Regions from separate parts of the Alcanivorax sp. genome, predicted to be linked through region 1. Evidence: predicted binding sites of a transcription regulator. Region 1 holds the regulator's gene; each other region holds the start of a gene.

Region 1 (10,472 bases):
TAGTGGCCGGGCTGTGGCTGACCATGCTGGCGGCACTGGGCACCGTGGTGTGGCTGGCGCCTACCGATCTGGCCAACACTCTCTCAAGCCTGCTCGGCAACGGCATTCTGCTGCTGGTATTGAGCGCCTTCTTCATCGCCGCCTGGCGGGGCGGGGTGGATAGCTACGACACCTTTGTGGAGGGTGCCAAGGAGGGTTTTACCCTGGCGGTAAGGCTGATTCCCTATCTGGTGGCCATGCTGGCAGCTATCGCCATGCTGAGAGCCGGCGGAGTGCTGGACCTGTTTCTCGACGGCATTCGCTACGGGGCCGCTGCGATTGGCTGGGACACCCGCTTTGTGGATGCGCTGCCGGTAGCCTTTCTCAAGCCGCTGAGTGGCTCCGGGGCCCGGGCAGCCATGGTGGATGTGATGCAGACCCAGGGGGTGGATTCCCTGGCGGCACGGATGGCGGCGGTCATGCAGGGGTCCACCGAAACCACCTTCTATGTCCTGGCAGTGTACTTCGGCAGCGTGGGAATTCGTGATTTTCGGTACGCCCTGTGGTGCGGACTGGCGGCGGATGCAGCAGGCCTGATTGCCGCCATCTTGCTCAGTTACGCGTTCTGGGGGTGACAAGGGGTTAGGATCCGGCGAAAGGTCAGGTTAAGTCGCTCTGCCTGAACGCGCTGGCGGCGTGGCAACGCATGCTGAAACCCCCTCTGCACTTCCGGACTCATTAGCAACAGGCTGTTGTCTGGCAAGGCAAGGCACAGGCACTGTCGCCCACCGCCTCGGGGGCGAAATACGAAATCCCTCTCGGCGCCGAGGCTGTAGGACGCAATCCATGGCTCAGGCCCCAGCTCCGGTTCGTCGTCACTGTGATAGCCCATGCAATCCTTGCCGTTGCGGTAGCGATTGGCCAGTACCGAGTTAAAAGTATACCCGCAGAGTTCGCTAACGCTATCGCGTACGGGTCGCAGAACCTCGGGCCAGCCACCTGCCACATGCCGATGGCCCGAGTAACGGTAGGGGATACCCTCGTCACCATGCCAGGCGGTAAGCCGTGGTACGGTGTGGTAACGACCGAAGACCTGTATTCTCGGTTGCTGCCAGTCCAGCTCGTTATTCAATGCCGTCTGCAGCGACTGGCTCAGCCGAGCGGGCAGGGCATCGCGCCATAGCCAGAGCCGGGCCTCACCGGCCAGCGTTATCAATTGCGGCGCGTTGTTCCGGCTCCCGGCCCGGGAATCGTTGACAGTCATAAGCGTAGTGCTTTATCAAATTGCTGCCGGCCGCTTGCCGGCGATCATGATCAGGGAAACATCATGCTGCATATCTTCCGCATCGAAAACGGTGTTCTGCGTGAAAAGGACACGGAAAGCATTCTGCCCTCTCTGGCCGAGGATGCCAGCTGGATTGACCTGGTGGATTCGGAAGAGAGCGAACGGGAGCTGGTACAGCAATTCCTGGAGGCGGAACTGCCAGCGTCTGATGACATGGAGGAGATCGAAGCCTCAGCCCGATTCTTCAGCGATGAGCAGGGCTTGCATGTCCACTCCCTGTTCCTGTTCCAGTCCGAGGGTCGCGCCCGCACGTCCACGGTGGCCTTTGTGGTGCAGGAGGGGCGCCTGCTGTCATTCCGTGATTCGCGCCTGCCGGACTTCCGGCTGCTGCGCCTGCGTGTGCGCCGCGGCTGGGTAAAGGCCAAGCAGCCTATCGATATCCTGCTGAGCATTCTGGAGCAGAAGGTGGAAAACCTGGCCGATGCCCTGGAGGATGTGCACCGTGATCTGGAGCAGGTGGGTTACAGCGTGCTGGAGGAGGAAAACGGCGAGCTGGAAGAGGATATCGAGAAACTGGCCCGCCTGGAGGATACCAACGGCAAGATCCGCCTGTGCCTGATGGATACCCAACGCTCCATTTCCTTCATTCAGCGCTATGTGCGTACCGACAAGGTGCGGCGCCGTACCTGTGCCGAGGTTCAGCATGACCTGGATACCCTGATGTCACACACCACCTTCCTGTTCGACAAGATCAACTTCCTGATGGATGCGGCCCAGGGCTTTATCAATATCCAGCAGAACCAGATCATCAAGATCTTTTCCATCGCCGCTGTGGTTTTCCTGCCGCCCACCATGATCGCCAGCATCTATGGCATGAACTTCGAAATCATGCCTGAGCTGGATATGGCTTATGGCTATCCCATGGCGATCTGCCTGATGCTGCTATCCGGCATGACGCCATACTGGTTTTTCAAGCGCAAAGGCTGGCTGTGAAAGGCAGTTAACCGTTAATAGTGAATAGTTAACAGCGAAAAACCTTGTGCCGAGGCACCTGTAGGAGCACCGCTTGAGGTGCGAAAGAGGCGGAGCGAGAAGCGAGTAACGAGTCGCGAAAACCAGAATCGTAGCGCCGGTTTGTTTTTCGCCTTTCGAAACTCGCTTCTCGTAACTCGTAACTCGTACTCTCCTTGGTTGGCGCAATCAGGTTTTGCGCCAACCCTGTTCGGCTTCCTCGGCTTTGCCATCTTCGGCCAGCTTGATCAGGTGGGCCTGCAAAGAGAACTGAGCCACACCGTGCAGGAATTCCGGCACGTCGTCGTAGACCACCTTCACCAGTACGCCCAGGGCTTGCGGGTTGCCCGATAGGGCATCCAGGACCTTGTCTTCACGTTTCTGTCGGTGCGCCAGGGTATGGCTGAGGGTCTCTTCCGGGTCGCTGATCACATCGCCATGGCCAGGAGCCATCATCGTGACACCGCGCTGCTGCAGTTTGCGCAGGGAGGCAAAGTAGGCCTGCATGGAACCGGAGGGTGGGGCGATCACTACAGTGGAGCCCTGGATCAGGTGATCGCCGGTAAACAGCATGCCATCATCACTGAGGTAGCACAGGTGGTTACCCACATGGCCTGGGGTTTCAATTACCTGTAATGAAACGCCGCCGCAATCCACCCGGTCTCCCTCGGCCAACAGACGGTCTGACTGCCAGCTCTCGTCTTGTAGTCCATCATCGGGTACCGAGGGGCCCAGGCAACGAGCCCCGGTGGCTGCCACCAATGCCAGGGCGCCAGGGGAATGGTCTCGATGAGTATGGGTGACCACGATCTGCTCGATGGGCTTTCCCAGGGTTCGGGCAGCCTGCAGCAGAGCCTGCAGGTGTTCCTGATCCTCGGGGCCGGGATCAATGACCGTCAGACTATCCTTGCCAAACAGATAACTGTTGGTGCCTGGCCCGGTCATCATGCCCGGGTTACGCGCCAGAACCCGCCAGGCATGATCGCCAATCGGGGTAAGCTGGCCGGGAATCAGTGATGCCATAATGACTCCTGGGAGTTTGAAGGGCGCATTGTGACGATTCACCCGGCAGGATGCCAGCCTGGCAGCCTTCCAGGCCCTGCCTACTACTTTTTCGGGTAAGCCAGCTTGTCGATCGCATCCAGCTCCCAGCGATCCACCGGGGTGTCTTCGGGCGGATGGCGGCTGACCACGGCAAAGGGGTAGTCCTGACCGACGGGAACATACATCTGCAGATCAATTGGCTGCTGGTAAATCACCGTGCATTCGCTTTCAGTCTCCGGGCAGGACAGGGCTCGTGCCTGGAGCGTTACCGCCGCCACATTCATTTCACTACGATTGGCCAGGTTGCCGGTCAGGCGCACGCCGGATTCCGAGGCAAGACTTTCTTTCAATGTCACCACAATACCGTTCGGCGGGAGGCGCACCTGATCGTCCCGGCCACCATGCCAGACACCAACGCCAAGTACGATGAGGCCCGCCAATACCAGGCTAAGCACCAGATAGAAAGGTCGACGGCCCCATTGCCAGCTACCCCACAACAGCACGGTAACCGCGATAATGACAGTCAATACCAGTAATAGGCGCATTTATTCTCCTGAATTGCAGACCTCACACCCCCTGATTCATATAATCCCCGGAGTCATATGTAAAGGAGAAGGCCATGCTGATTGTTGTCTCGCCGGCAAAAACCCTGGATTACGAGAGCGAATTGCCAACGCTGAAAACCACCCAGCCCCGTTTGCTGGATGATAGTGAGGTGTTGATCGAGCGGGCGCGCCAGCTTTCTCCGGCAGATGTCAGCAGCCTGATGAGCGTCAGCGACAAGATTGCGCATCTCAATGTGGAGCGTTTTGCCCAGTGGCAGCGGCCCTTCAACAAGAGCAATGCCCGACCGGCAGCGTTCGCTTTCAAAGGCGACGTTTATACCGGCCTGGAAATCGATACCTTTACCGACAACCAGCTCAAGGAAGCCCAGAATTCCTTCCGCATGCTGTCAGGGTTATATGGTGTGCTGCGTCCATTGGACCTGATGCAGCCATACCGGCTGGAAATGGGCACGAAACTGGATAACCCCCGCGGCAAGGACCTCTATACGTTCTGGGGCGACATTATCACCGAACAGCTCAACAAGGATATGAAAGCGGCGAAAACCGACGTACTGGTGAATCTGGCATCCAATGAGTATTTCAAATCCGTGAAGAAGAAAGCCATCGATGGCCGCATCATTGAGCCCGTATTTCAGGATGAGAAAAACGGCAAGTACAAGGTGATCAGCTTTTACGCCAAGAAGGCCCGGGGATTGATGGCGGCGTGGATCATCAAGAAAGGCATCAAGGATCCGGCAAAACTGCAGAATTTTGATGTGGCGGGTTATCGTTTCTGCGCGGCGGAATCGACAGCGGATAAGCCGGTATTTCGGCGGCAAGAACAGTAGGAGCGTCGCCAGCGACGCTCCTGGAGCACGGCTAGTCTCTGTCTTCGAATTCGCTGCGGGCGGCAAGCAGGCCGGTTTTCAGGCCATCCCAGGCCAGCTCCACGCCGGCTTTGATGTCTTGCCAAGCATCCTCGCCATGGGATTCAAGCTTTTCCAGTTTCGCTTCCAGCGCGTCGCGGCGTTCTTCAATGTCAGCAATTCTCTGCTTGGCTTCCGCGCGCCACTCTTCTCGTTTGTCGCCCAGCCTGGCAGTCAGCCGATCCAGCTGATAATCCCAGTCTTCCAGCTTCTGGCGAATGTTGTCGGCAAAATCCTTCTTGTCAGTCATTGTGTGGTTCTCCTGAGTCAGGCTTGCCAGGGGCTCTGGAAGCCTTCGGGTTTGATCACCAGCACATCGGTGCTGGCACGGGTAATGACGGATTCTGCGGTGGCACCGAGCAGCAACCTTTCCGGAAGGTTGCGATGCACAGTACCGACCACCAGCACATCGATGTTTTGTTCATCACAATATCTGGCCAGTGTTGGCGCGACCGGGCCGGTCAGGATTGTCATCTGATCCTGGCCAAGTCCGTTGGCGGAGCCGAACTGCAGAAAGCGTTCGCGGTAGAACTCGCGGATCTTGTCCATTCCGCCGCTGTAATCGGGGATCGCTTCGCCCACCAGCAGAATCAGGCTGTCGTCCATTTCATCCAGCACATGGCAGGCTCGCAAGGTACCGCCTAGCTTGCTTGAAAGTTGGCCTGCGGCATCAAGCACCTCGATTGCCAGCGGATCATCCGGCTGCTCCTCGCTGCCCGGGTCCAGAGCGGCCAGTATTCTCGGGGAGGGCGACCACTGAGGGCCATGCACACACAGCACCGGGCAGGGCGCCTTGCGAATCAGTTGCCAGTCCCGGGGCGTAAACAGATGCCGGCGCAGACCGCTCTCTTCGCTGGTATGTACCACCAACATGGCGGGTTGCAGGCCAAGAATGCTGTCGCGCAGGGCCGCCATGCTGTCTTTGTGCCACAAAATGGAAAGCTCGCAGCCCTCACTGTCCGTCAGTTCGCCGATGCGCTTCTGCCAGGCTTTATGGATCTGTGCCCGGGCGGCGTTGCGGCGCTCCTGATCAACGCCAACGGCACGCAGCATGGCAGAGGAGTAGGCATTGACCAGAACATGCAGCGGCACCTGCCTGGCAGCAGCGATTTGTTGAGCCTTGTGCAACGCTGGCTGGGGTGCCTTCAGGTCACTGTCGAGAATGGCCAGAACGGGGGCAGTCACAGGCTGGCCTCCAGGTTCTGCCGTTCACCGCAAAGGCTGCCACGATCCAGAATTTCCACTTCGCGACCTTCTACGCGCAGCCATTCATTCTGTTGAAAGCGGGTAAAGATACGACTGACGGTTTCCACCGCCAGCCCCAGATAGTTGGCGATGTCATAGCGAGACATGGGCAGGCGGAATATTCGCTCGCTGAGTCCGCGGCGTTGGTGGCGGGCTGACATGGACAGCAGTAGCGAGGCCACCCGATCGTCGGCATTTTTCTTGCTGAGCAGCATGTGCAGCTCGCGGTCAGAGCGAATTTCGTTGCTCATCAGACTGAAGAAATGGTGCTGCAGCGAAGGGATCCGTTGAGACAGCATTTCCAGCTTGGAGAAAGGGATCTCGCAGACCGTGGCGGTTTCCAGGGCCTTGGCATTGGAAACGTGGTGCGCAGTACTGATGCCATCCATACCCAGCACTTCACCGGGCAGATAAAAACCGGTGACCTGTTCGTCGCCTTCATCGCTGAGCACATAGGTTTTCAGCGCGCCGGAGCGGACCGCATAGACCGCCTGGAAATCATCCGCCGCACGAAACAGGTGCTCGCCGCGCTTCAGGGGGCGCCCCCGGTGAATGATGCGATCCAGCTCGTCGAGCTGTGCCGGCGCCACTGCCAAGGGGAGGCAGATGGGGCTCAGACTGCAGTCATTGCAGGAAACATGTTGGGACACGGTGCGACTCCGGTTGATAGCTGCGTAATGCAAATTTCACCTTGCAGTATAGGGCAGGGTGAACAACAAACGAACAAGATTCAAATGATGCGACTGAAGCGATTTCTGGCCTCGTTCTGGGTATATCTGTCAAAAGGCATCACCAGGGCTCGACTGACTAGTCTGCCCTGGTCCGTGATGACCAGCCGGTGCTTGTCAACGCGCACCAGTCCCTGGGCCTCAAACTCCACCCAGGCAGCCAGGGCGTCCACAAAATAGTCCGGAAAATTGATTTGCCACTGCTCACTGAACAGCTTCATGTCCACGTATAAGTCGCACAGTAATCGCATGATCAGGTCCCGGCGCATCTGATCGTCGCGATCCAGCACATAGCCCTGTTCTATAGTGGACTGGCCCTGGTCGATGGCTTCCGACCACTGACTTAATGATTTCATGTTCTGGGCGTAAAGATTGCCAATCTGGCTGATGGCGCTGACGCCAAAACCCAGCAAGTCTGCATCGCCGTGCAGGGTGTAGCCCTGGAAATTACGATGCAACAGCCCGTTACGCTGGGCCACAGCAATCTCGTCGTTTTCCAGGGCAAAGTGGTCCATGCCGATGAAGACGTAGCCGGCATCCTGCAGAATGCGTCCGGCGCGCACGAACATGGCCAGCTTCTCATCCGGGCTGGGCAGTGCCATGTCCGGAATCTGGCGCTGGATCTTGAAGCGCGCCGGCAGGTGGGCGTAGTTGTAGAGCGAGATGCGGTCCGGCCGCAGGTCGGCAATCTGCTCAAGGGTTCTGGCCATGCTGGACTCGGACTGCCAGGGCAGCCCGTAAATCAGATCGGTATTGATGGATTTGAAACCGAAATCCCGCGCCCATTCCATGGTCTGACGAATCATTTCGTAGGGCTGCACGCGATTGACAGCCTGCTGCACACGCAAATCCAGGTCCTGAACGCCAAGGCTGATACGGTTGAAACCCAGGCCACGCAGCAGCCCTAAGCGGGCCTGATCCACGGTACGCGGATCAATCTCGATGGCATAGTCGCCACGGTCGTCTTCGCGCAAGGTGAAGTGCCGGGCCATGTAGTAGACCAGCTCGGTGATCTGGGCGTCACTGAGAAATGTGGGGGTGCCGCCACCCCAATGGATCTGGGTCACCGGTCGCTGGCTGTCCACTTGTTCGGCACGCCGGCCGATTTCCTGCTTGAGACGTTTCAGGTATTCCGCCGCCCGACTGCGATTGGCAGTGACGATACGGTTGCAGGCGCAGTAATAGCAGACGGTGCTGCAGAAGGGCACGTGCACATACAGGGAGAGCGGCCGGCGAGCCGCATTACCGGCCTCGACGGCCCGGGCATAATCCGCCTCGCTAACTTCCTCATGAAACTGTGGGGCAGGGGGGTAAGAGGTGTAACGCGGTCCCGGACCGCCATACTGGCTGATCAAGGTTTTGTCCCAGGTGGCCACACTCTCTCTCCTGTTGAGTGGTTTTGCCCATTATGGCTGGCCGCGAAGGGTCAATGTTGACCTGGATCAAGTGTCGGAATGATGGTGCTGATGTGACGGGGAGAGTGCAGGCGGCATAGCGCCATGATGACCGGTATGCGTCCCCTGGCTCATGGACCAGGCTTGCCAGAAGAACACCAGCGCCAGCATCAGGGTCAGCAGCGCCGCCACTTTTGGCCAAGGTCCGGTCCGGAAACGCTGCAGCTGCGAAGCGATAACCCCGGTGGTGGCCACCGGCATCACGGTGACAGCGCCGAAGCAGAGCATCACCAGGGCGCCCGCCAACGCGGTGCCCGAGGTAATGGCCAGGGCCAGCGCCGTATAGACCAGCCCGCAGGGAAGCAGCCCCCATAATCCGCCCAGCGCCAGGGCTTTTGCCGGGTGATCCACCGGCAGCAAGCGGCGGGTCAGAGGTTGCAAGCGGCGCCACAACCCGGTGCCTATACCTTCCAGTTTTTTCAGTAGCACGCCGCGCCCCAGCAGATAACCACTGAGCAGCAACATCAGCACACCGGACAGGGCAAGACCAATGGCCATGGAAGGGCCGGGTAGCCACTCCAGCAGGACCTTTCCCAGCGCGCCGGCCAGGCTGCCGAGCACCACATACGTCGACACCCGGCCGGCACCGAACAACAACTGCCAGCCCCACAGGGATTTCCCCTGGCGGCGCTGTTCAGGAATCGAAAAGGTGAGGGCACTGCTGATGCCGCCACACATGCCGATACAGTGAACGCTGCCGGCGCTAGCTAAAAGGAAAGCGCTGGCCAGCAACGCCAACAGAGATTCCGGTGCTTCCGGCATCATGACTCCCGATCGCTGTCGTCATTGGTGGCGTCTTTGCGGGTGCTTGAACGGCCCTTTCTCTGCTCCCGGTCTTCAAACACCACTCGCCAGGAGGCATTGTCCAGATCATCAAACTGATCCTTGCGCAGGGCCCAGAACAGGGCCCAGATGGCACCGGCCAGAAACAGTAATGCCAGCGGAATCAGCAGGAGGACGATTTCCATCGGGTAACTCGCATTGCGTTGAGGGTGACCAGCAGCGAACTGGCAGACATGCCCAGCGCCGCTGCCCAGGGGGGAATCCAGCCGGCCACGGCAAAGGGAACCGCCAGCAGATTGTAGAGCAGGGCCCAGGTCAGGTTCTGGCGGACCGTGCGCTGGCAAAGGCGTGCCAACGAGGTCAGAGCGGGCAGGGCATACAAGTTGTCCTTGAGCAGATACAGCCCCGCCGCCCGCTGCGCCAGGCTGGTGGCATTGGCGGTGGCCACGGACACATCCGCAGTCAGCATGGCCTGGGCATCATTGATGCCGTCACCGACCATCATTTGCGGGCCGGCCTTTTGCAGCTCCGTGAGCCAGCGGGTCTTGTCGGCGGGCTGCATGCCGGCATGCCATTCCTCCAGCGACAATGCCAGGGCAACCGGCGCGGCGGCGGCTTCGTTGTCGCCGGTGGCCATGCGCACGCTCAAACCCTGTTCGCGCAGCGCCCGGGTTACGGCAATGCTTTCCTCACGGAGACTGTCCTGCAGCCACAAATACAGCTGTACCGTGCCATCACCGCTCAGCTGCAGGCAGGTGGTGCCCGGGCGTGCCTGATGTGGTGCGCCACTGATTCGCCATTGCTGCCCCTGAAGTCTGCCACTGATACCGTTGCTATCCGGCTGGATGGCAGTGACCAGGGGATTGCGTGCAATGTCCCGGAAAGCCTGCGCCAGCGGGTGAGGGTTGTTCCATTCCAGGGCAGCGACAATGGCAAGCAGATCGGCGGTTGGTTTGTCACAGACCGCCTGCGTGTCTACCAGCGAGAAACGCCCCTGTGTCAGGGTGCCGGTCTTGTCGAAAAGTACTCCGCCAAGCTGTGGTAAGCGCAGCAGCTGGCGAGGTGATGCCACCAGCACCCCTTCGCGCAGGGCTGTACCCAGCGTCGCCGAGAGTGTTAACGGCACTGCCAGCGCCAGTGCGCACGGGCAGGTAATCACCAGCACCGCCAGGGTATGATCAAAGGCCTCGCCCGGCCCAGCAGGCCAGTGCCATACCAGTGTGAAGGTGGCCAGCAACAGAACGGCGCCGGTGAACAGCGGCGCGATGCGGTGCCAGTCACGGATTACATCCAGCCGTTCGCGGCTGGCCAGTTCCACCTGCTCGGCGATACGGGCAATCTGGCTGTGGTCGGCGGCGCACTCTGCCTCCAGAGTAATGGAGCCTTCCTGCAGCCGGGCACCAGCCACCAGGCGGGAATCCGTTCCCCTGGTTACCGGCAGGGATTCACCGGTCAGAGCGGCTTCATCAAAA
Region 2 (10,472 bases), 950 kb from region 1:
GCTGGATATGGGCTTTATCCCCGATGTGAAACGTATCGTCGGCATGACCCCGAAAACCCGATACCGGCAGACCCAGCTGTTCTCCGCCACTTTCAGCGAGGATGTGATGAACCTGGCCCGCCGCTGGACCGAAGACGCCGAAGTGGTGGAAATCGAGCCCACCCAGGTGACCACCGACACCGTGGAGCAGAAGGTCTACATCACCAATGCCGATGACAAGTTCACCCTGCTCTACAACCTGATCACCGGCATGAACATGGACAAGGTGATCGTGTTCGCCAACCGCCGGGATATTACCCGTCGGGTCAGTGACCGCCTGCACAAGAAAGGCCTGAAGGTATCACTGATCTCCGGTGACGTGCCCCAGACCCAGCGCATGAAGACCCTGGAACGGTTTCGCGCCGGTGATCTGCAGGTGCTGATCGCCACCGACGTGGCAGGCCGCGGCATCCATATCGACGGCGTGTCCCACGTGGTCAACTACAACCTGCCGGAAGACCCGGAAGACTACGTGCACCGTATCGGCCGTACCGGCCGGGCCGGCGCCAGCGGCATGTCCATCAGCTTCGCCTGTGAAGATGATGCCTTCCTGCTGCCGGAACTGGAAAATGCCATCGGCATGAAACTGGAATGCGAGTATCCGCCGTCGGACCTGCTCGCCGAAAAGGACGCAGACAATGGCAAAACGCATCAGCCCGGATGAGGGCAAAACCCGTTTCGAGCAAGGCGATGCCCTGTTCGTGGACATTCGCGACCCGGCCAGCTTTGCTGCTGGCCATTTACGCGGTGCCGTCCACCTGACCCAGGCCAACGTGGAACCATTCCTGGCCAATACCGCTCCGGAAAAGCCGCTGGTGATCTACTGCTACCACGGCAACAGCAGCCAGGGCGCCGCCGACTGGTTGAACGAACAGGGATTCAGTGACGTGGTCAGCCTGGACGGTGGCTATGAAGTCCTGCGCCAGCGCTTCCCGGAACTGCTGGAAGAAATGGCCTGACCTCCTGACGATGACCCGCATAACTGTGCCGTGGCCATCGTCACGAGTTTTTCCTTCGCCCGGTTTCATCAGCTTTTTGTTGGAAGCTGCCTGCAGCCGAGCCTTTTGCCCTTCAGGCAGACTCCTAAAGAACGGACGGTTTCACCCTCAGAACCGGTAGCCCAACCCCACCATGTAGACCCACGGATCGATTTCCACATCGATCTTGTCCACGCGGGCATCATTCACATACAGCCGTGCCTCGGTATCAATATCGATGTTCCAGACGCTGACGTTGAACAACCAGTTTTCGTCGAGCGCAAAGTCGGCCCCCACCTCCCAGGCAAAGCCCATGGAGTTACTCAGCTTCACATCGGCATCGGCACCGGCCAATAGCGGGCTCACCACAGAATCATCAATGCTGTCGTCAAAAAACAGCGTGTAGTTCAAACCCGCACCAACATAAGCCCGCATCGGCCCGACTTGTGGCGCATAGTATTGCGCCAGCAGCGTCGGCGGCAGGTGGCTGGTTTCCCCAATGGCAATATCACCGCCCCCGGTCTCCAGGAGGATGTCGTGGGTAAAGGGAGTCGCACCCACCAGCTCAACACCAATGGAGTCGGTCACCATATAGGCCAGCGTCAGGCCCACTTGGGTGTCGTCATCCACGTCCACACCAAGCCCCCCCACTGCCGGCAGGGCCGGATTGAAGGTCTCACTGCTGGCATCCGGCTCAACCTTGAGTCCCCCCAGACGCACAATCACGTCCCCCGCTTTATGGGCCATGACAGGCCCGGCCATCAACATCCCGGTTAGCAGCAGCGCCGCTTTTCCTTGTCCTCGCAGTTGCATACAGTACCCCTTTCTTCCAGCAAGATAGAGTCAGCGACCAGAAACCCTCACATGGCCACCGCACCGGCACTATTGAAAGGCCGATTGCGACCAGGGGTATTGTTCTGAATCAATAAAAAGAGGCTTTACTACCATGTCATCCGCTCAACTGATCTCCGCCCTGCGCGATGCGCACCAGGCACACCTTTGTGCACAACTGCAAAACGAGGAGCACTGGCAGGCCCTGATGGCTCAGGCCAGCGTCAGCCTGGGCGTTGTCCCCCTGGGTAAACTGGTAGACAGTGATTCCCTGACCACCGTCGTGGACCAATGGCTGCAACAGGCGCTCAGCGCCCAAGGGCTGCAGGGTGTGGTCAGCGACGTGAGCAAGGCGGTCTGGGAAGCCGCCGAAAAGGATCCGGCCACCGTGGGCGAGCTGCTCAGCGAGGACCATTTCGAGGCGATCCTGGAGCAGGTACTGAAGCTGCAGACCCTGCGCGAGAAAGCCGTCCACGCCGCCATGAACCACCCGCTGGTCAGCGAAATGGTCAGCGAAATGCTCTACACCGGCATCAAGAATTTTCTGCTGGAAGAGAACGCCCTGGCCAAACTGCCCGGCGTCAGCAGCGTGATGAAAATGGGCCGCAAGAGCATGGTGGGCAAGGCCATGGGCGGCATGGAAGAATCCATCCGCGATTATTTGAGAAAGAATATCCGCGTCACCCTGAAAACCGGCGAACAGTGGCTCAATAAACAACTCACCAATGACCGCATCGAACAACTGGCCCGGGACGGCTACCAGCGCGTGGCGCCCCTGAAACCTGCCGACTATTTGAAGCTGGTGCCGGCCGGCACCATTGATGAAGTGGTCAGCCAGAGCTGTGCCATCGGCGACGAAACCGCCCGCCTGGATTACACCCGCCGACTGGTCAGCGTGGGTATCCACGCCGCCGTTCAATCCCTCAGCGACATGCCCCTGCAAACCCTGCTGGACGGCATGAAGATCAGCGAAGAGCAAGTTCGTGAAATCACCGCCCCCGCCCTGGCCCGCGGCGCTACCGTCCTCATTGAACAGGGCGTGCTGGAACCGTTTATTCAATGGGTGCTGGATGACTTTTATCAGTCGGAAGCGTGCAAAAAGATAGTGAACAGTTAACAGTGAATAGTTAACAGCTACGCGACCCTGCTTTGGTGGAGTTTAAAACCTGAGAGGCCGCGCCCAGAGTCTGGACGCGGCCTCTTTCGTTGGAGAAAAGAAAAAATCTAACGCGAGCTCTCGCTGTTAACTGTTCACTATTAACTGTTAACTAGAGGAACGACTCCGCGTATTCCGCCAGCAACGATCTCGGCACTCCGTTCAACTGCACCGAACCACCATGAACGAACCGTTTGAAGCGTTCGGTCATGTAGGTCAGACCAGAGCTGGTGGGTGACAGGTAAGGTGTGTCGATCTGGGCCAGGTTGCCCAGGCACACCACCTTGGAGCCTTCCCCGGCCCGGGTGATGATCGCCTTCATCTGGTGGGGGGTCAGGTTCTGGCTTTCATCGATCAGGATCAGGGATTTCTGAAAACTACGGCCGCGGATATAGTTCATGGCCTTGAACTGGATATTGGCCTTTTCCTTCACGTATTGAATACTGCCGGAGGGGTTTTCATCGTTCAGGTGCAACGCCTCTATATTATCGTTGATGGCCCCCAGCCAAGGGTCCATTTTTTCCTCTTCGGTGCCGGGCAGGAAGCCATGCTCTTCCGCCAGAGGCGGTGTGGAGCGGGTGGCAATGATCTTGTTGTAGCGCTTCTGTTCCACCGTCATTTCGATTGCGGCGGCCAGTGCCAGGATGGTCTTGCCGGAACCGGCCGCGCCGGTGAGCGTCACCAGATGCACATCCGGGTCCATTAACAGTTGCAGCGCCATGGCCTGCTGCAGGTTCTTCGGGCGCAGCCCCCAGACTTCCTGATCGAGCAGACTGTCGGCCTTGTAGTGACGCAAGGTCACCACGCCGTTGTCCACATCCAGCACCCGCCCGACGAAGCCCTGGTCATCGATGATGTACTGGTTGGGATAAACCTCTTCACCCAGAATTTCGCTGACCAGCAAGCCGTGGGACAGATGGTGCAGGGTATCAGCCCCCACCTGCTCGGTTTCCACCTGGGTCACCTGATCCCAGAAGGAACCGGGCACTTCGAAATAGCCTCGGGTCAGCTGCTTGATGTCCGTGACCAGCTGATCGTTGTGATAATCCTCCGATTCGATGCCGCAGGCCCGCGCCTTGAGGCGCATGTTGATATCCTTGGTGACCAGAATGAAACGACGCTCCGGCTGCCTGGACTGCATGGCCACCACATCATTGATGATGCGATTGTCGTTCAGGTCATTGGGCAAGGGGGCATTCAGCTCGCCGGACGTCGACATCAACACCGTCAGCGTGCCCTGGGTGACCGTCTCCGGCCCTCGGGGAATGGGGATACCCGCTTCCACCTGCGCCGGCGTGGCGCTACCCAGCACCCGGTCGATCTGGCGAATGGCCGCACGACAATCCGCCGCCGTATGGGATTTGCTGCCGCTCTTCAGCTTGTCCAGTTCCTCCAGCACCGTCATGGGGATCACCACCCGATGTTCCTCGAAATTGAGTAACGAATTCGGGTCGTGGATCAACACATTGGTATCGATGACGTAGGTTTTTTGCTGTTCTTGTTCGAGGGTTGAATCGTTCTGGTTGGCGCTTGCGTGGTTGATGGAGAGGGTGTGAAGTCTGGCCGCGCGCTCTTCCATGCGTATCCCCTGTGACGGTTGCATCGTGGGCAGCATTTGGCTGAGACGTCAGATCTGGCTCTTAGTCTGAGAAAGCGAGAGTGACGCCTGCGCCTGCCGCCGTTGGTTTAAGCCTTTTGGCGGTTCAGTTGCAGCAGCTGTAACAGCTTTTGATCGCGATCACTCCCGCAATGGCGGGAATGGAATTACCATAACCCAGCTTTTTCAAAATGATCAATAGCAAACCTCGTAAAGTTTTCCGTCAGACGGGCGGACGGTTGGCATAGGGTTTAGAATTCGCACTGATTTGGTTTTCTCCATTGTCTGAATACAGGTTATCGCCATGCCCCTTGAGCACCCGCAAGTGATGATGCCGCCACCGGCCCTGTACCTTGGTGGCCTGCTGATGGGCTATGGCATCGATCAGGCCCTTACCCTGCCCGCCCCGGCGTTTCCCGGCGACCGCTGGGTGATACTGGCCCTGGCCGTGATCGGCACCGCCCTGGTTCTGGCTGCGGCCATCCAGTTACGCCTGGCACGCACCACCCTGGTTCCCCATCGCCCGGCCAGCAAGCTGCTTACCCAGGGCGTGTTCCGGCTGAGCCGCAACCCCATCTACCTGGGCTTTACTGCCCTGTACCTGGCCATGGCACTGAACCAGCACAGCCCAGGCATGCTGATCATGCTGGTACCGGTTGTCTGGGTTATCCAGCAGCATGTGATTGCCGCGGAAGAGACGTTTCACGCCCAGCAGTTCGGAGAGCAATGGCAGGCCTATCGACAGCGAGTTCGCCGCTGGCTGTAACACTGACCCGGGCACGGATGGCTGTTGCTTGCGGCCCGCTCTTGAGAAATTCCACTGCGCCCAGCTTGCCGTGTTGCAGGCGCATATGGCGGGAACCGAAGTGCCCCGGCACCAGGGTGCTGGCACGGGTCTGGCGGGGCAGCCAACCCAGCCGCCGATACAACTCAGCCACCAGCTCTGAACAGAACCAGCCACGCTGATCCGGCTTGCGGGTAAAACCGGTGAGCACGTCCAGCGCATTGCACAGCACATAGTTCTTGTAGGGGCGATGGAGCAGGCGTTTCACCATTCGCGCCAGCAGTTGCTGCTGCCGGTCGCTCAACGGCGGGCCATGCCGCCGACGCAACGCCACAGTGCCTGGGTAATCTCGCAGCTTGTCCACCAGCGGCACCAGCGCCACACCGGCCACCGGACACCCCAGGGTCACATCTGACGATTCACTGAGGGTGGTGGATTCGAGAACCAGAGGGTCGGGATTGCCGGGCAGGTGCACCACCATGCCGATATGACTCCAGGGGCTGCGGGTAAAGACCCGGATCACCTCACTGGTAAAACCACGGCCGGAAAACAACAGCAGATCCCCGGTTCGCAGTGAGCAAGCAGAATCAAGAGGCATTGTCATGGGCACAGCCACAGGCTCTTATCCGTTGCAGGACTATCCTGGAGCCACACTAGGAACCCGCCGTGACAGTTCGCTGACAGCGGGGTCACGGTTTGGTGAAGCTTCTAGCTTCTAGCTTCTAGCTTCTAGCTTCTAGCTAATGAGCGTGTAATCCGGCACGGCGTCGTCAAGAACAGATTGGTTTTACCTGGTAGCTGGGCCATCCGTCATCTCCCCGTCACACCCGTACGTTAGGGTCACCTCCTCTTTGCCTGTCCCCGCCCCCGCCTATGGAAGACAAGCTTTACCTGCTGCAACGCCATCTGCCCGAACTTCTGCATCTGGATGCACTGATTCGTCATGGTGAACGTCACCTGCGTGTGTCCACGGTCCATGAAGTGCCCATGGGAGAGCTGTCATTGCCGGTGCGGGTGATCGAAATGGGCAGCACCTCTCCTGGCGTGCCGGTTATCGGTTTTTTTGGCGGAGTCCATGGCGTGGAGCGAATCGGCAGTCAGGTGCTGATGTCCTGGCTGCACAGTCTCATTCATCGTTTGCAGTGGGACGATCAGCTCCACCGGCGGCTGGAGCAGGTGCGGCTGGTATTCATGCCCATGATCAACCCGGGCGGTATCTGGAAGCGTACCCGCAGCAACCCCAATGGGGTGGACCTGATGCGTAACGCTCCTATTGATGCCATGGGCCGAGTGCCGTTCCTGGTGGGCGGCCACCGCATCAGCCGACATCTGCCCTGGTATCGGGGCAAAAGTGGCGCCCCCATGGAGCCGGAAGCCCAGGCAGTGGTTCGTGTAGTGCGGGAAAAACTGATGCCGGCGCCGTTCTCCATAAGCCTGGACTGCCACAGCGGCTTTGGCCGACGCGACCGCATCTGGTGCTGCTACGCCCGCAGCCATCGCCCCATTCCCCATATCGGCGAGGTATTCCGGATCAAGCAGCATTTCGAGGACACCTACCCTCACCATCACCCCTACCTGATCGAGCCGCAGTCGGTGAACTACACCACCCACGGCGACCTGTGGGATTACCTCTACGACGATGCCCAGGATCGGGCACCGCAACACACCTTCCTGCCCTTTACCCTGGAAATGGGCTCCTGGCTGTGGGTGCGCAAGAACCCCCGACAGATGTTGGATTTCTTCGGATACTTCAACCCGGTGATCGGCCATCGCCATCATCGGGTACTGCGCCAGCACCTTCCCCTGTTCGAATTCCTCACTGCCATGACCGCCAACGCCGGCAACTGGCTACCCACTACCCGGGAAAAACCAGAACTGACCCGGCAGGCGATTGCCCACTGGTTTGGGGACGCCGACTAACCGCTGACCTTTTGTAGGAGCTTGCCTGCAAGCGCTTTTCAATATATCTGTGAGCCAGCCATCCATTCATGGCCCCGACCTTGCAACAGAAAAGCCCATTGGGTCCGCCGCCCGGCTGACTTACACTTTGCCAAACGCTTCGATAAGGACACACCATGAAAGCCCTGTTTCTTGCCCCCCTTGCCTTGCTGGCCGGCTGCCAGCACCTGAACTACCAGCCGCCAGAGGGCGAGGAGACTGCCCAGGTCACCTTTACCAGCAACAACACCGCCGCCCAGCCGGTGGTTTGCGTACCCGGCAAAGGATTCAAGTCCACCGAATACGCTATTTCACAAACGCCCTTCGGTGGCGACGCCCTGAATGATCTACTGGAAACCATGAAAAAAAGCCCGGAAGTCACCACCGCCATCCCGGCTACCCCGGCAACCCGGATCGGCGTCACCTATAACCGCCGTAATGCCGACAACACACGGGATCGCTGCAAGGTCGCGCTGCAATTCGACCCACAAGCCGGTAGCGACTACCGGGCACACTTTGTTCACGAGAAAGGGCAATGCGGCTTGTCCCTGACGGATGCAGACGGTTCCAGTGTGGATGCCGTGCTGGTTGACTGGCAGTGCCCATAATTAACGCACCAATGCGGTGCGCAGCACCAAGTTTGCGCACCGCATCCTCGCCTTCCACTTTAACAATTCCTCAATATTCCTCGCCCAAAAATACAAACCTCTGTTTTTAAAAGATAAAAAATAGTTGGCACATTCTCTGCTATAACTCATGTGAGCCGAACAGGCGGTGCGTCACCAACGCACACTTGAACAAATTAGACTTGTTAAGAGGGTTGCACATGAAAAACGTATTTGGTCTGAAGAAAACCGTTTTGGCCGCTTCCATCGTGGCTGCCAGCCTGGCTCCGGCCATCGCTGCAGCAGAAGTCAGCGGTACCCTGGGTGCTTCCAGCCAGTACTTGTGGCGTGGTCAGCAGCTGACCGACGGTGCTGCGGTATACGGTAGCGTTGACTACTCCCACACTTCCGGCCTCTACGCTGGTGCCTGGGCATCTTCTGAAACTGACGACACCGAGTACGACCTGTACGCCGGTTTTGGTGGCGAGATCGAAGGTCTGAGCTACGACATCAGCTACATCGACTATAACTACACCGCTGGCGGCACCGCAGGTGACAATCCTGCATCTGGCGCTGACTTCCAGGAAGTACACCTGGGTGTAGGCTTTGCCGGCCTGAGCGCTGACGCCTTCATCGGTGTAGGCAACTCAGGTAAGGGCGGCGACGAAGATTACGAAAGCGACTACTTCGCTGTGGGTTACGGCTACGACAAGTACTCCGCCACCGTAGGCTTCTACGACTTTGAAGCGGATGACAGCGACTACACTCACGTGGATCTGGGCTACGCCGTTACCGATCAGTTCACCTTCACCCTGTCCAAGATCGTGGATCAGGAAGAAGACAATACCTACGACGACGATCTGGTCATGAGCGTTTCTTACGAGTTCGCGCTTTAAGCACCAAGAAAACGGGCGGCTTACGCCGCCCACTGTTTAACGCCGCGGGGCTCTCCCTGGTCCTCGCAAACACGCAAGCAACCCCGCGGCGTCTTTTTACCTTCCACGCAACATCCCCCTCGCTCCACGCAACACGCCAACCTGTCGTTATTTCTTTGCAGAAAAGTACACTACCAGCGCATCATGATCCGATACCGGCGCCACCCCCTGGCTGCCATAGAGGCTGTCATAACGGCCCGCATTGCCGCGGCTTGCCGCTACTCTGCTGACGGACATTTTCAAATCCGCTGACACCCAGATATGGTCCAGCGCCTGTGGTCGACAGCGGTGACGAAAGCTGTAGCGTTCCGGCTCCGGCAGACGCTGCCACAGATTGAATAACCCGGATTCAGCGAAACGTTCGTAGCTGGCAGAAAAACGGCCGGCATCCCAGGTGGTATTGAAGTCCCCGGCCATTACCAGCGGCCCGTCCTGCTCGCCCACCCAGTTAGCCAGCAGAGCAGCCTGACTCTGTCGTTTCTCATGGACCTGTGGCTTGTGCAGACCCCGCGCACTACGCAGGTGCACAATCACCAACTGCCATTGCCGGGGATCTTGCAGCGTCACGCGCAGGGGTGGACGGGAAAACAGTGTGTGACCGTGAAAGCCCTGCTCCGCAAACAGACGACTCACTGACGCAATCCGCACCGGCGGCCGATAGAGCAGTCCCACATCCATACCGGAAGGATCATTGCCCTCTTTTAGTACCACGCGGTAGTGGTGGCCCTTACGGGCCAGGCGGGCTGTCAACTTTTCCAGCAGCTCGCGATTCTCCACTTCCTGTACCGCCAGCATATGGGGCGCCTGCAAAGGCCCGGCGATGAAATCTGCCAGCGCCTGTATTCGCCTGTTCAGCACAGCAGAAGAAAGCGGCTCATCCAGACGGCTGTCTTTACGGGTATCGCGAAGCCGCCATAGATTCAGCGTCGCCAGGGTCCATTCATCCGCTTGTGGGGCGGGCACACCTTGAGCCGGAGCCAGGTTTCGGCAATCCGCCGGCAGGACCAAAGGAACAAGAAACAAGTAGATGATCAGTAAATGGCGCATTGACGCAGTCTATGGGGTGTTGGCAAAACCCAGTAGAGGCGAAGTCTCAAACACAGGTAGGAAAGATGGTGCAGTTCGCCCCAGGCTCAGTGGCACCCTACGTTTTGCAAAACCGCGGAAGTTTACGCTCAAAAAAAACCCGCCGAGGAGGCGGGCAAGGGGTTTGTGAACAACAGAATCAGGGTCGATAGACCACTTTCAGGTCCGGGGTCACCCGTGATGCATCCAGATAACCGACAAAGTTTCGATTACTGCCCACCAGCATGATCATCTCCTGGTCACTGGAGACCTCCCGGGGTGGCATGCCACGGCCGGTAAAGATCATCCGCGCCCAGTAGCTTTTCATCTGCTCGGCACTCTTGCCCAGCACCTGCTGGTAAAAGTCATCCCGGGCACTGCCCCGAGACGGCAAATCCAGCGGCTTCACCGAGATACCGGAGACCCGACGGGTTTGCCCATTGAAGATCTGTCGCACTTCATCCTGGGTGAGTGCATCAAGACTGCTGCTGGCGGACACCACCACTACCGGTTCTGCCTGGGCGGCGGACGCCAGCATCAGGAGC
Region 3 (10,472 bases), 1.9 Mb from region 1:
TATTGGCAATTCTGCCTGTAGCTCGAAGCAATCCGGGCCGGGCATCGATGTGCGGCTGACAGTGTCCGCCCTGGCAATAAGCCCGAGACCCAGTAACAGCGGCAATAGCAGGTTAGGCTTCCAGCGCATCCACAAAGACCTGTCGCAATTGTTCTGTTGTCAGCGTAGCCGGTTGAGGGGAAAGCACCGTAATGCGTACCGTCCCCGGTTTCATCAGCAATCCCTGTGCAGGGAGAACCTCACCGCTGTTGTGCAACACCACAGGGATCAATGGCGCCCCGGACTGCTGTGCCAACCACAAGGCACCGGACTTGAAGGGCTGCAGGCGACCATCGCGGCTGCGCCTACCCTCCGCAGCCAGTACCACCGCATCGCCCGCAGCGAGTGCAGGTAGAACGGGCGCCAATACTTTTGGGCCCAAGCCCTGTTCCCGTTTCACGAACACAGTGCCGAACATCCGCATCAGCGGGCCCAATAAAGGGTGGAACTGCAATTCATGTTTGCCGATAGCGACCATGTCGCGCCGTACCAAGGACGCCACGATGATCGGGTCTGTGCCGCTTTGATGGTTGATGACAAAAATCGCCGGACGCCGCCCCAGAAGGTGGCTCTCTCCATCGACCTGCAAGCGAATACCTGCCAACCCCAGGCCCAGCCAGCAGACCACGGCGATACCCAGATTGGTCGCTCGGCGCCTACCCAATGGAAGACACACCACAAACAACACCATGCCAACAATAGGCGGGATCACAAACGCCAGTGCACTGCGAATCCCGATGGTGATGTGGTTAAGCATCAGCGGGAGTCCTTACATAAAATAAACCCATCAGGTTATTACCATAAGAACAACGCTACCTGCACCAAGTGGTGACTATTCCTCCTCGAACGCATCCCGATGAAACTCCGCCGCTTCCATCACCTCACGGAGTCCGCACGCCATCAATTCCGGCACGTCGCCGCCGGCCAGCACCGTTAATATGGTATGCACACCCCGGGCGAGAGAGGTCAGGTTGTAGCCGCCTTCCAACACCAGTACCAAGCGGCCATCGCAGTGTTTGTCGGCAATGCCCTGCACGATGCTGGTGAGCACGGCGAAGCCGTCGTAGCTCAGGTTGAATGCCATGTCGTTGTGGTGGGGGTCGGTGCCGGCGGAGACCAGTACCAGGTCGGGCTCAAAGCGATCCGCGGCGGGAATCAGGATATCCCGAAAGGCTTTTTCCATGGCGATGTCGCCAGCGGCTTCCGGTAAGGGCACGTTCACCGTATAGCCCTCACCCAGGCCGGCGCCCACCTCATTCAAGTTGCCGGACCCCGGGTAAAAGGGTGCGGCGCAGTGGGTGTCGAAGAACAGGACATCCGGGTCGGCCCAGAAGATGTCCTGGGTGCCGTTGCCGTGATGTACATCCCAGTCAACGATCAGGATACGCTCGCAACCCAGTTTTGCCTGGGCATGGGCGGCGGCCACGGCCACGTTATTGAACAGGCAGAAGCCCCGCGCCCGCACCGGTTCCGCATGGTGTCCGGGGGGACGCACCAGGGCGAACGCGCTTTGCGTTTCCCCCTTCACCACGCTCTCCACGGCGGCAATGGCATTGCCCGCCGCAGAGGTGGCTGCCGGAATGCTCTCCGGTGACACGGCGGTGGTGTCGCTGTCCAGCCAGGCGCGCTGCCCTTCCAGGGAAAAGATGTGGTCCAGATAGGTAGTGGTGTGGACACGACCCAGTTGTTCGTAGGTGGCGCGCGGGCCGGACTGGAACTGCACACCGGGGATGGGCTCCTGCTTGAGCAGGTCCATGATGGCGGAGAGCCGACCGGGATGTTCCGGGTAGTTCCATTTAAAATTCAACCCACCGAGAATATTCCTTACCCGCTTTTCCACCCGGCTGGGCAGAAAGGGCAAATCCACTTGCGGATCATGGCCGAGCATTACCTCGTCATAAAACACGGTTACGCTGCGCGACGCTGACACTCGTGACTCCCTCACTGGATGTGTGTCTTCGTTTGATTCTCCGCGCCCCCTCCACGTAACGCAACAGCACGACCTTCCATGGCCGCTGTTATCCGGATGCCAATAGCGCTACGTTTACACCACCCGAAAATGCTTGCGCAGATTATCGTTCACCCAGCCTCCCAGACGCTCTCGGCCGATGCTGTTGATGAAGTCCCGCACCTCGTCGGCGTAGGCACCGTCCTCTTCGAGAATATGGTGTAGCAGCCAACGCTCCAGCAGGCGCAGTAGCTCCTGGGCCACCGCTTCCCCCTCGTCATTGCGGCGCAGCAGGGATTCGATGTGGAAGGTGAACTGGCGGTGTTTGTGGTGGTGGTCATCCAGACTCTTGTAACCGGCCCGCTCCATCAGCGCTTCCTCGAAACTGAAGTGGGATTCGGTGTAATCCACCAGGTCGTAGAGCACCCGGGCCACCCCCAGCTGGGCATCAGGCTGATCGACCAGGCGATCCAGGTCGTTGATGTAATCCACGATGCGTTTGTGCTGCTGGTCGATGACCAGAATGCCCAGTTCATAGGTCGGGCCCCATACGATGCGCATGATCCGTCTCCGGTTGAAGATGCGGCATTTCACGCTAACAGGGCTGGTAAACGGGAATGTAGATATAGATCAATGTTTGAACAGCTTGGTGCAGCCCCGATTGATGCCCTGGAAAGGTCGCCCCTACAGACGGTGGAGGGTAAAAGCTGGATAATGGCGCCCCTAGCTCACCATTTCTTAACCCCGGTAGCCCCGCCATGGAAATCAACGTCAACTTCCTCGATAACCTTCGTCTGGAAGCCAAGTTCGACGACTTCACCGTCATCACCGACCAGCCCATCCGCTACAAGGGCGATGGCTCGGCGCCCAGCCCGTTTGACTATTTCCTGGCCTCATCGGCCATGTGCGCGGCCTATTTCGTGAAGGTGTACTGCAAGGCCCGGGATATCCCCACGGACAATATCCGCCTGTCGCAGAACAATATTGTTGACCCGGAAAACCGCTACAACCAGATCTTCCGCATTCAGGTGGAGCTGCCGGAGGATATTTCCGACAAGGACCGCCAGGGGATTCTGCGCTCCATTGATCGCTGCACAGTGAAGAAGGTGATCCAGACCGGGCCGGAATTCCAGATCGAGGAAGTGGACAACCTGGACGAGGATGCCCAGGCCTTGCTGATGGTGCAGCCGGACGAGCAGCACCGCACCTTTATCGAGGGCAAGGATCTGCCGCTGGAGCAGACCATCGCCAACATGAGCGCCATCCTCGAAGCGCTGGGCATGAAAATCGAGATCGCCTCCTGGCGCAACATCGTGCCCCATGTCTGGTCCCTGCATATCCGCGATGCGGCCTCGCCCATGTGCTTTACCAACGGCAAGGGTGCCACCAAGGAAGCAGCCCTGTGTTCCGCCCTGGGCGAGTTCATCGAGCGGCTCAACTGCAACTTCTTCTACAACGACCAGTTCTTCGGTGAAGAGATCGCGGCCAGCGACTTCGTTCATTACCCCAATGAAAAGTGGTTCAAACCCGGCCCCAATGATGCGCTGCCAGCAGGCATCCTGGATGACTACTGCCTGGGCATCTACAACCCGGACGGGGAGCTGGGCGGCTCCAACCTGATTGATACCAACTCCGGCCGGGTGGACCGGGGCATCTGCGCGCTGCCCTTTGTGCGCCACTCCGATGGCGAAACGGTGTACTTCCCCTCCAACCTGATCGAAAACCTGTTCCTCAGCAACGGCATGAGCGCCGGCAACACCCTGGCAGAAGCCCAGGTGCAGTGCCTGTCGGAAATCTTCGAGCGGGCGGTGAAGAAGCACATTATCGAGGAAGAAATCACCCTGCCGGATGTGCCCGAGTCCGTGCTGGCCAAGTACCCGACGATTGTCGAAGGCATCCAGGCGCTGGAAGAACAGGGCTTCCCGGTGCTGGTGAAGGATGCCTCCCTGGGTGGCCAGTTCCCGGTGATGTGCGTGACGCTGATGAACCCGCGCACCGGTGGAGTGTTTGCCTCCTTCGGCGCCCATCCGAGCTTCGAGGTGGCCCTGGAGCGCAGCCTCACCGAGCTGTTGCAGGGCCGCAGTTTCGAGGGCCTCAACGATGTCCCTCCGCCCACCTTCAACAGCCAGGAAGTCACCGAACCCAATAACTTCGTGGAGCACTTCATTGATTCCACCGGCGTGGTGAGCTGGCGCTTCTTCAGCGCCCAGGCGGATGAAGACTTCTGCGAGTGGGACTTTTCCGGAACCAATGACGAAGAAGCGGCGCGGCTGTTTGCCATTCTCGACGATCTGGAAAAAGAAGCGTATGTCGCGGTATACGACCAACTGGGTGCGCCGGCCTGCCGAATCCTGGTGCCGGACTTTTCCGAGGTGTACCCGGTGGAAGACCTGATCTGGGACAACACCAATATGGCGCTGGATTACCGGGAAGACATTCTCAACCTGCATCGTCTCGACGACGACCAGCTCAGCCAACTGGTAGAGCGACTGGAAGAAAGCCAGATCGACAACTACACGGACATCATCACCCTGATCGGCATCGAGTTCGACGAGAACACCGTGTGGGGCCAGCTCACCGTGCTGGAGCTGAAGTTGCTGATCAACCTGGCGCTACAGCGTCACGACGAAGCCCTGGAACTGGTGGATATGTTCCTGCAGTTCAACGACAACACGGTGGTGCGCGGGCTGTTCTACCAGGCCATGCGGGCAGTGCTGGAAATCACCCTGGATGACGAGCTGGAGCTGGCTGACTACCTGCGCAACTTCCAGCGCATGTTCGGTGAGGACACCATGGACGCGGTGGTGGGCTCAGTGAATGGCACGGTCCGTTTCCACGGCCTGACGCCCACCAACATGCAGCTGGAAGGGCTGGAAAAACACCAGCGCCTGATTGAAAGCTACAAGAAGCTGCATGCAGCTCGAGCTGCCAGGGCAGGATAACCAAAACACTGGCGAAGCGGACACAAAAAGCGCCATTAGTGCTTCCTGTGTCCGCTCTGATGACGCCATGTTCCCGGGATTATTCCCCGCCTGTTTCCGTCTTTTCCAGATATACCCGGGCCTGCCGCAATTCATCCCGGTCACTGTTTTCCGACATGACAGCAACCACTTGCTCGTAGTAGTCCCTCGCCATGCCCGGTTGCCCCGCCAACCGGGCGGCTTCGGCGGCACCGGCAAGGCTGCGCAGGCGTCGTGCGCTGCGCTCCAGGGCCTGCTGGTAGGTAGCGAGCGCCTGATCATACTGGCCAAGGGCCAGCTGCAGGTCACCGAGCAGCTCCCCGGCCGGTAACAGTTCGCCCGGTGTCACTGGATGTTTCTCGGTGGCAGCTTCCATATCGGCAGCAGCCTGCAGGTTTTCCAGGGCCTTGTCGGTATTGTTAGCGGCAAATTCCAGCCAACCACGCAGCGCTTGCTGCTGGATAGCCACCTGATTGGACCAGTATGGCGAATCTATCTGCCCCCGCAGGGTTTCCATGGCCGTCAATGCCTGGCCGGCGCGCTCTTCATCCCCCAAACGAGCAGCACCCAGCCCCCGGGCGAAGTGGGTCATGGCTTCCGTGACCGGGGCTTTTTCCCAGGGATAGCTGGCAGGATCACGCAACGGCAGATCCGCCGCTGCCATCCAGTCGCGGCGCTCCAGGGCCAGGCGAGCCGGTACCGCCGCCAGCGCATAGGCGCTGGCCAGGTGGGGCTGGAGGCGATCTTTATATTCGGCCAACCATTGGCCTGCCTGCTCCGCCTGGTCGGATTCACCGCGCTGCAAGTGTGCATAAACCAGATAATCGATGGCGTGGGCAAAATGTAGCGAAGTGGCCGTATCACTGGATATCTCCAGAGCCGCCTTGGCAGACCGCTGGTTATAGTCGATCACCTCCGGCCACTGCCCCAGCCGGGTGAGGATATGGCTGGGCATGTGCAGGGCATGGGGGACTGATGGTGCCAGCTTTCCGTAATGAAGCGCCACTTCCTCCGCCTCGGCGGCCAGGGCCGGGTAATCGAAGGCATGAATCAGGTAATGGTGAGCTCCGGGGTGATCCGGGTGCTCTTCCAGCACGCCTGCCGCCAAGGCGCCGGCCTGCCTCTGTTTACGATATTCCTTGTCGTCGGCACTGGCGGTTCCCAACAACGCCAGGGCATAAAAACTGCTGGCCTCCGGATCATCGCCATATTGCTGATATGCCTGTTTCCAGCCTTCCTCAAAGGCAGCCAGGTGGTCAGCCTCACTGCGCTGCTGGTCGCCCGCATAATAGCGGCCGGCGGCTTCAATAAACGCCTCCACACGGGGGCTGCTCTGCGATGACTGGCGCGCTTGGCGCAGGTGCCCCTGGCCCGCCTGGTATTCCTCAGCGGATGGCGGGTCCGACCAGAGCGGGTGGACATAGGTCATGGCCACCCCCCAGTGAGCCATGGCGCAATCCGGCTGCTGATTGGTAGCAGCGGTAAAGTGCTCGCGGGCCTGGTCATAGGTCATGTGATGTAACAGCTTCAGAGCCCGCTCAAGTGTGGGGGCTACCGCACTGTCACAGGACGCGGAAAGACGTTGGCTAGCGTCCGGTTCTTCGGATGAGGAGGCTTGTGGCGGTTCGTCACCGCAAGCCGACAGCAGTGCAAACAGCACCACCGACAGGGCTATTCTGAGTGATTGTGACAATGACATGACCATTTCTCCCTGGAGCGGGTTGGGGAAAGGGCCATCGGCTTGTCAGGCAACATCGTTGTGTAGAGCAGGGCCGCTGGCCCTAATTCCCATATTAGCACTGCCTCCACACCGCCGACGTCATGGTTTGTGTGTCTCATCGTCAAGCAACGTTTCCCGCAACAGGGGGCCATCAACATGCTTTTTGCCAATAGCCGCATCCTTTGCATGCGGCTGCGAGTGCCCGCCGAACAGAAAGCCACAAGCAGCGCCAATGAGAGGCTCGTGGCGAAGGCGTAAATCGACCGTGATCCGGGTTTATACTGGTTCATATCACCTTCCCCGCTTCCAGGAGAACGGTATGAGCGTTCGCGACCAGTTAGAAGCCACCATCCAGGCACTGGTACAGGATGGCAAGGGCATCCTTGCCGCTGACGAGAGCCACCCCACCATCGCCAAGCGATTCGCGGCCATCAAGGTGGAATCCACCGAGGAGAGCCGCCGCAGTTATCGCTCACTGCTGCTGTCGACCACGGACCTGGGGCAGTTCATCAACGGCGTCATCCTGTTCGAGGAAACCCTGGAACAACGGGACGAGACCGGCACGCCCCTGCCGGAACTGGCCGCACGGCAAGGCATCGTGCCTGGCATCAAGGTGGACAAGGGCAAGGTGGCACTGGCCAATGCCCCCGGCGACGAGATATCCCGGGGCCTGGATGGTCTGGAGGCCAGGGTGGATGGCTATGCCACTCTGGGGGCACGGTTTGCCAAGTGGCGCTGCGTTTATCACATCGGCCATCACAATCCCTCCCGTCTGGCCATGGAAGCCAACGCCAATGTGCTCGCCAGCTACGCCGCCACCTGCCAGGAACGGGGGGTGGTGCCCATCGTTGAACCGGAGGTTTTGATCGACGGTGATCACACCCTGGAACGCTGCGCCAGGGTGGCCGAGGCGGTATTGCATGACGTCTTTACCGCCCTGTACCGCCACGGGGTAGCCCTGGAGTACATGCTGCTCAAACCAAGCATGGTGACGCCGGGCAAGAACCATGAACAGCAGGCATCGCCCCAGGAGGTTGCCGAGGCTACTTTGCGGGTATTCCGACGCACCGTGCCCGCCGCTGTGCCCGGTATCAATTTTCTGTCCGGTGGCCAGACGCCTGAGGAGGCCACTCGCAATCTGAATGCCATCAATAGCCTGTCCCGGCGCCCCTGGAATCTCAGCTTTTCCTACGGTCGCGCCCTGCAGGAGCCCGCTCTCAACGCCTGGCAGGGTAACCCTGCACAGACCCTGACCGCGCAACAGGCCCTGCTCCACCGGGCCAGAATGAATAGCCTGGCGGTTCGAGGTCAGTATCGTGATGAGCTGGAGCGTGAGTGATAGCCTGTGGTAGGGAGCCTCAACCACCGTGAAGCGACATTTCAATCGGAGTAAACTGGTATGCAGGTGACAGGCCAGTGCCGAAGGGCAAAGGAGGCTCACCATGACAGGACAACATACCCCGGCACCTGAAAGTGTGGCACGCGCCTATGAACAGCGACTGGTGCCTGCCCTGTTCGAGGAATGGGCACCGCGGGTAGGCGCCGCGGCGGAAATACTACCTGGCCAACGCGTACTGGATGTTGCCTGCGGCACCGGCATTCTGGCCCGAACCGTGGCCAGGTGCACTGGCTCCGATAGCTTGGTGTCGGCGGTGGATCTCAACCCTGCCATGCTGACGGTGGGCCGGGAGCGCTCACCCGAAATCGATTGGCGTGAAGGCCCGGCCGAGGACCTTCCCTTTGATGATGCGCTGTTCGATGCTGTTGTCAGTCAATTCGGCCTGATGTTTTTTCCTTCGCCAGAATCCGCGCTTGAGGAAATGATGCGCGTCCTGAAACCGGGGGGGCATCTGGCCGTGGCGGTGTTCGGTTCTCTGGACTCCCTACCAGCCTATGCGGCCATTGCTGATGTGTATGAACGACAGGTCAACAAAGCCGTCGGCGATGCGCTGCGTCTGCCCTTCTCAATGGGCGATACCCGGAAGCTCGCTTCCTGTTGCACCGCAGCGGGTATCGACACGGCTGACATCACCCCGCATGAAGGCAGAGCGTATTTTGCCGACACCAGAGAGATGGTACTGGCAGATGTGGAAGGCTGGTTTCCTTTTGCCGAAATACATCTGGATGACCAAACCCTTGAGGCGGTTATCGACGAGGCCGAAAAAGTGCTGGCACCATTTCGCACAGAGCAGGGCGGGATAACGTTTCCGGTTCCGGTGTACATCATCGCTGCAACGAAGACATGACAATACACCTCGATCACACCATCGACCCTTCCCGGGACAGCAACGCTGCGGCGGCGTTGCTGGCTGGCGTCCTGGAACAAGCCCGACGGGCATGTCTGGGAAATACTCACGGTCAGTTATGACCGGCAACCGTTTCCGGCGCTCGACACGGCGGAAACTGGGAGTTGATGGTCAGGACATTGGCATTACCGCCCTGTTGGAATAGAGCAGTGTCGGAGTTCAGCTCCTCAGGCAACGACCTCTATCACCACCTTGCCCCGACAGCGACCCGTGCGGCTACGATCATAGGCTTGCTGACTTTGCGCCAGAGGAAAGATGCTGTCGATGATGGGGCGCAGTTTGCCGCTCTCGACCAGGTCCGACAGAGTGTCCAGATCCCGCTTCCAGGATTCCACCACCACAGTGCCGCAATGCTTGCCGAATACCCGATAGAAAGGTGTCACCAGCATGGAGCGGGCGTCACCGCCGGTGGAGATAAACCAGCCATCCTCGGCGATCAATTCGTCACAGCTTAGCGGTGATTCGTAGGAAGTGACGTCGAAGACCAGATCGAAGGACCCCGACGTTTTGCGGTAGTCGCCCTGGGTGTAATCGATGATCTCGTCGGCACCCAGCTCCCGGACAAAGTCCGCATTACGACCGCTGCATACCCCGGTGACATGGAGCCCCATGGCCTTGGCAATCTGCACCGCAAAGGTACCGACACCACCGGAGGCACCGATGATCAACACCGTCTTGCCGGCTTCCGCCTTGCCCTTGTTCAGGCCTTGCAGGGCGGTCTGGGCGGCAAGCGGCATGGACGCCGCCTGTTGAAAGGTGAGCGACGGTGGTTTTTTGGCAATACGTTTCTGATCGATGCGGGTCAACTCTGCCAGTGACGCGGTACGCGGGCGCATGTCCATGCCGTAAACCGCATCGCCAATCTCGAAGTCCTGCACCTTGCTGCCCTTGTCGATGATCACACCGGCCAGGTCATCGCCGAAGAAAGGCGGCAGCTTGTTAACCAGCAGAGGGGACAGCGCCACCGCCGCATGGTAGTTCAGCTTCCAGTCCTTGGGATTCACGGAGGCCGCATGCACCTGCACCAACACATCATTGGGCCCCAAGCGGGTGGGCGCGGGGATGTTTTCCAGGACCAGTTTGGCAGACAGGCCCCAGCCTGATGTGGTGACGGCTTTCATGGATTCGGCTCCGTGATGAAATCAGCGAAGCCAAGCTTAGCAAAGAGGGACGTGAAGGGAGTGGTCAGATAACGCCAAGGGAGGGGAGCTTTGTGTCAATACAGCGGCAGGCTTCAAGCCACAAACTGCAAGGCGAATCATCGCTTCAGATGATGGGAAAGGTCTGCGCCGCGCCGTAGCTGTCAGCCCGGATCGACTTTGCCGCGCAGGGATTTGGTTCTGCCCCGTTTGGTCTTGCTGTCCATGCGCCGGCGCTTGCTGCCCAGGGTAGGGCGGGTGGCTTTGCGGGTTTTCTGCTCCACCGTCACGCTTTTGATCAACTGGGCCAGCCGGGCCAGGGCGTTTTCCTTGTTCATTTCCTGGGTGCGAAACTGCTGG

Evidence for each region. Region 1 encodes FNR, which switches genes on or off when oxygen is low (the NO sensors DNR and NnrR bind a similar motif). Its sites were predicted from a motif close to TTGATNTANATCAA; they were not measured.
Region 2: a site for FNR is predicted at 1,929-1,942, ahead of KZ772_RS07425 (OmpW family outer membrane protein). Genes of this name have one in related genera too.
Region 3: a site for FNR is predicted at 2,608-2,621, ahead of KZ772_RS12950 (bacteriohemerythrin). Genes of this name have one in related genera too.

What each region holds. Positions count from the first base shown of each region.
Region 1 is NZ_CP080267.1:664,090-674,561, forward strand. Features, by position in the region: gene KZ772_RS02980 (nucleoside recognition domain-containing protein) at 1-614, shown strand, start outside; gene KZ772_RS02985 (alpha-ketoglutarate-dependent dioxygenase AlkB) at 596-1,243, opposite strand; gene corA (magnesium/cobalt transporter CorA) at 1,307-2,257, shown strand; gene KZ772_RS02995 (MBL fold metallo-hydrolase) at 2,465-3,298, opposite strand; gene KZ772_RS03000 (hypothetical protein) at 3,382-3,864, opposite strand; gene yaaA (peroxide stress protein YaaA) at 3,939-4,712, shown strand; gene KZ772_RS03010 (hypothetical protein) at 4,744-5,040, opposite strand; gene KZ772_RS03015 (universal stress protein) at 5,058-5,975, opposite strand; gene fnr (fumarate/nitrate reduction transcriptional regulator Fnr) at 5,972-6,718, opposite strand; gene hemN (oxygen-independent coproporphyrinogen III oxidase) at 6,766-8,139, opposite strand; gene KZ772_RS03030 (sulfite exporter TauE/SafE family protein) at 8,206-8,982, opposite strand; gene ccoS (cbb3-type cytochrome oxidase assembly protein CcoS) at 8,979-9,185, opposite strand; gene KZ772_RS03040 (heavy metal translocating P-type ATPase) at 9,164-10,472, opposite strand, start outside.
Region 2 is NZ_CP080267.1:1,609,106-1,619,577, forward strand. Features, by position in the region: gene rhlB (ATP-dependent RNA helicase RhlB) at 1-703, shown strand, start outside; gene glpE (thiosulfate sulfurtransferase GlpE) at 678-998, shown strand; gene KZ772_RS07425 (OmpW family outer membrane protein) at 1,146-1,829, opposite strand; gene KZ772_RS07430 (hypothetical protein) at 1,963-2,964, shown strand; gene KZ772_RS07435 (PhoH family protein) at 3,116-4,582, opposite strand; gene KZ772_RS07440 (isoprenylcysteine carboxylmethyltransferase family protein) at 4,905-5,366, shown strand; gene KZ772_RS07445 (YiiX/YebB-like N1pC/P60 family cysteine hydrolase) at 5,266-5,988, opposite strand; gene KZ772_RS07450 (M14 family zinc carboxypeptidase) at 6,258-7,304, shown strand; gene KZ772_RS07455 (hypothetical protein) at 7,460-7,930, shown strand; gene KZ772_RS07460 (TorF family putative porin) at 8,149-8,823, shown strand; gene KZ772_RS07465 (endonuclease/exonuclease/phosphatase family protein) at 8,971-9,909, opposite strand; gene KZ772_RS07470 (hypothetical protein) at 10,088-10,472, opposite strand, start outside.
Region 3 is NZ_CP080267.1:2,771,535-2,782,006, reverse strand. Features, by position in the region: gene KZ772_RS12965 (START domain-containing protein) at 1-129, opposite strand, end outside; gene KZ772_RS12960 (lysophospholipid acyltransferase family protein) at 113-796, opposite strand; gene KZ772_RS12955 (histone deacetylase) at 872-1,969, opposite strand; gene KZ772_RS12950 (bacteriohemerythrin) at 2,084-2,548, opposite strand; gene KZ772_RS12945 (OsmC domain/YcaO domain-containing protein) at 2,746-4,929, shown strand; gene KZ772_RS12940 (hypothetical protein) at 5,009-6,646, opposite strand; gene KZ772_RS12935 (class I fructose-bisphosphate aldolase) at 6,987-8,006, shown strand; gene KZ772_RS12930 (methyltransferase domain-containing protein) at 8,110-8,913, shown strand; gene KZ772_RS12925 (NAD(P)-dependent alcohol dehydrogenase) at 9,141-10,094, opposite strand; gene arfB (alternative ribosome rescue aminoacyl-tRNA hydrolase ArfB) at 10,277-10,472, opposite strand, start outside.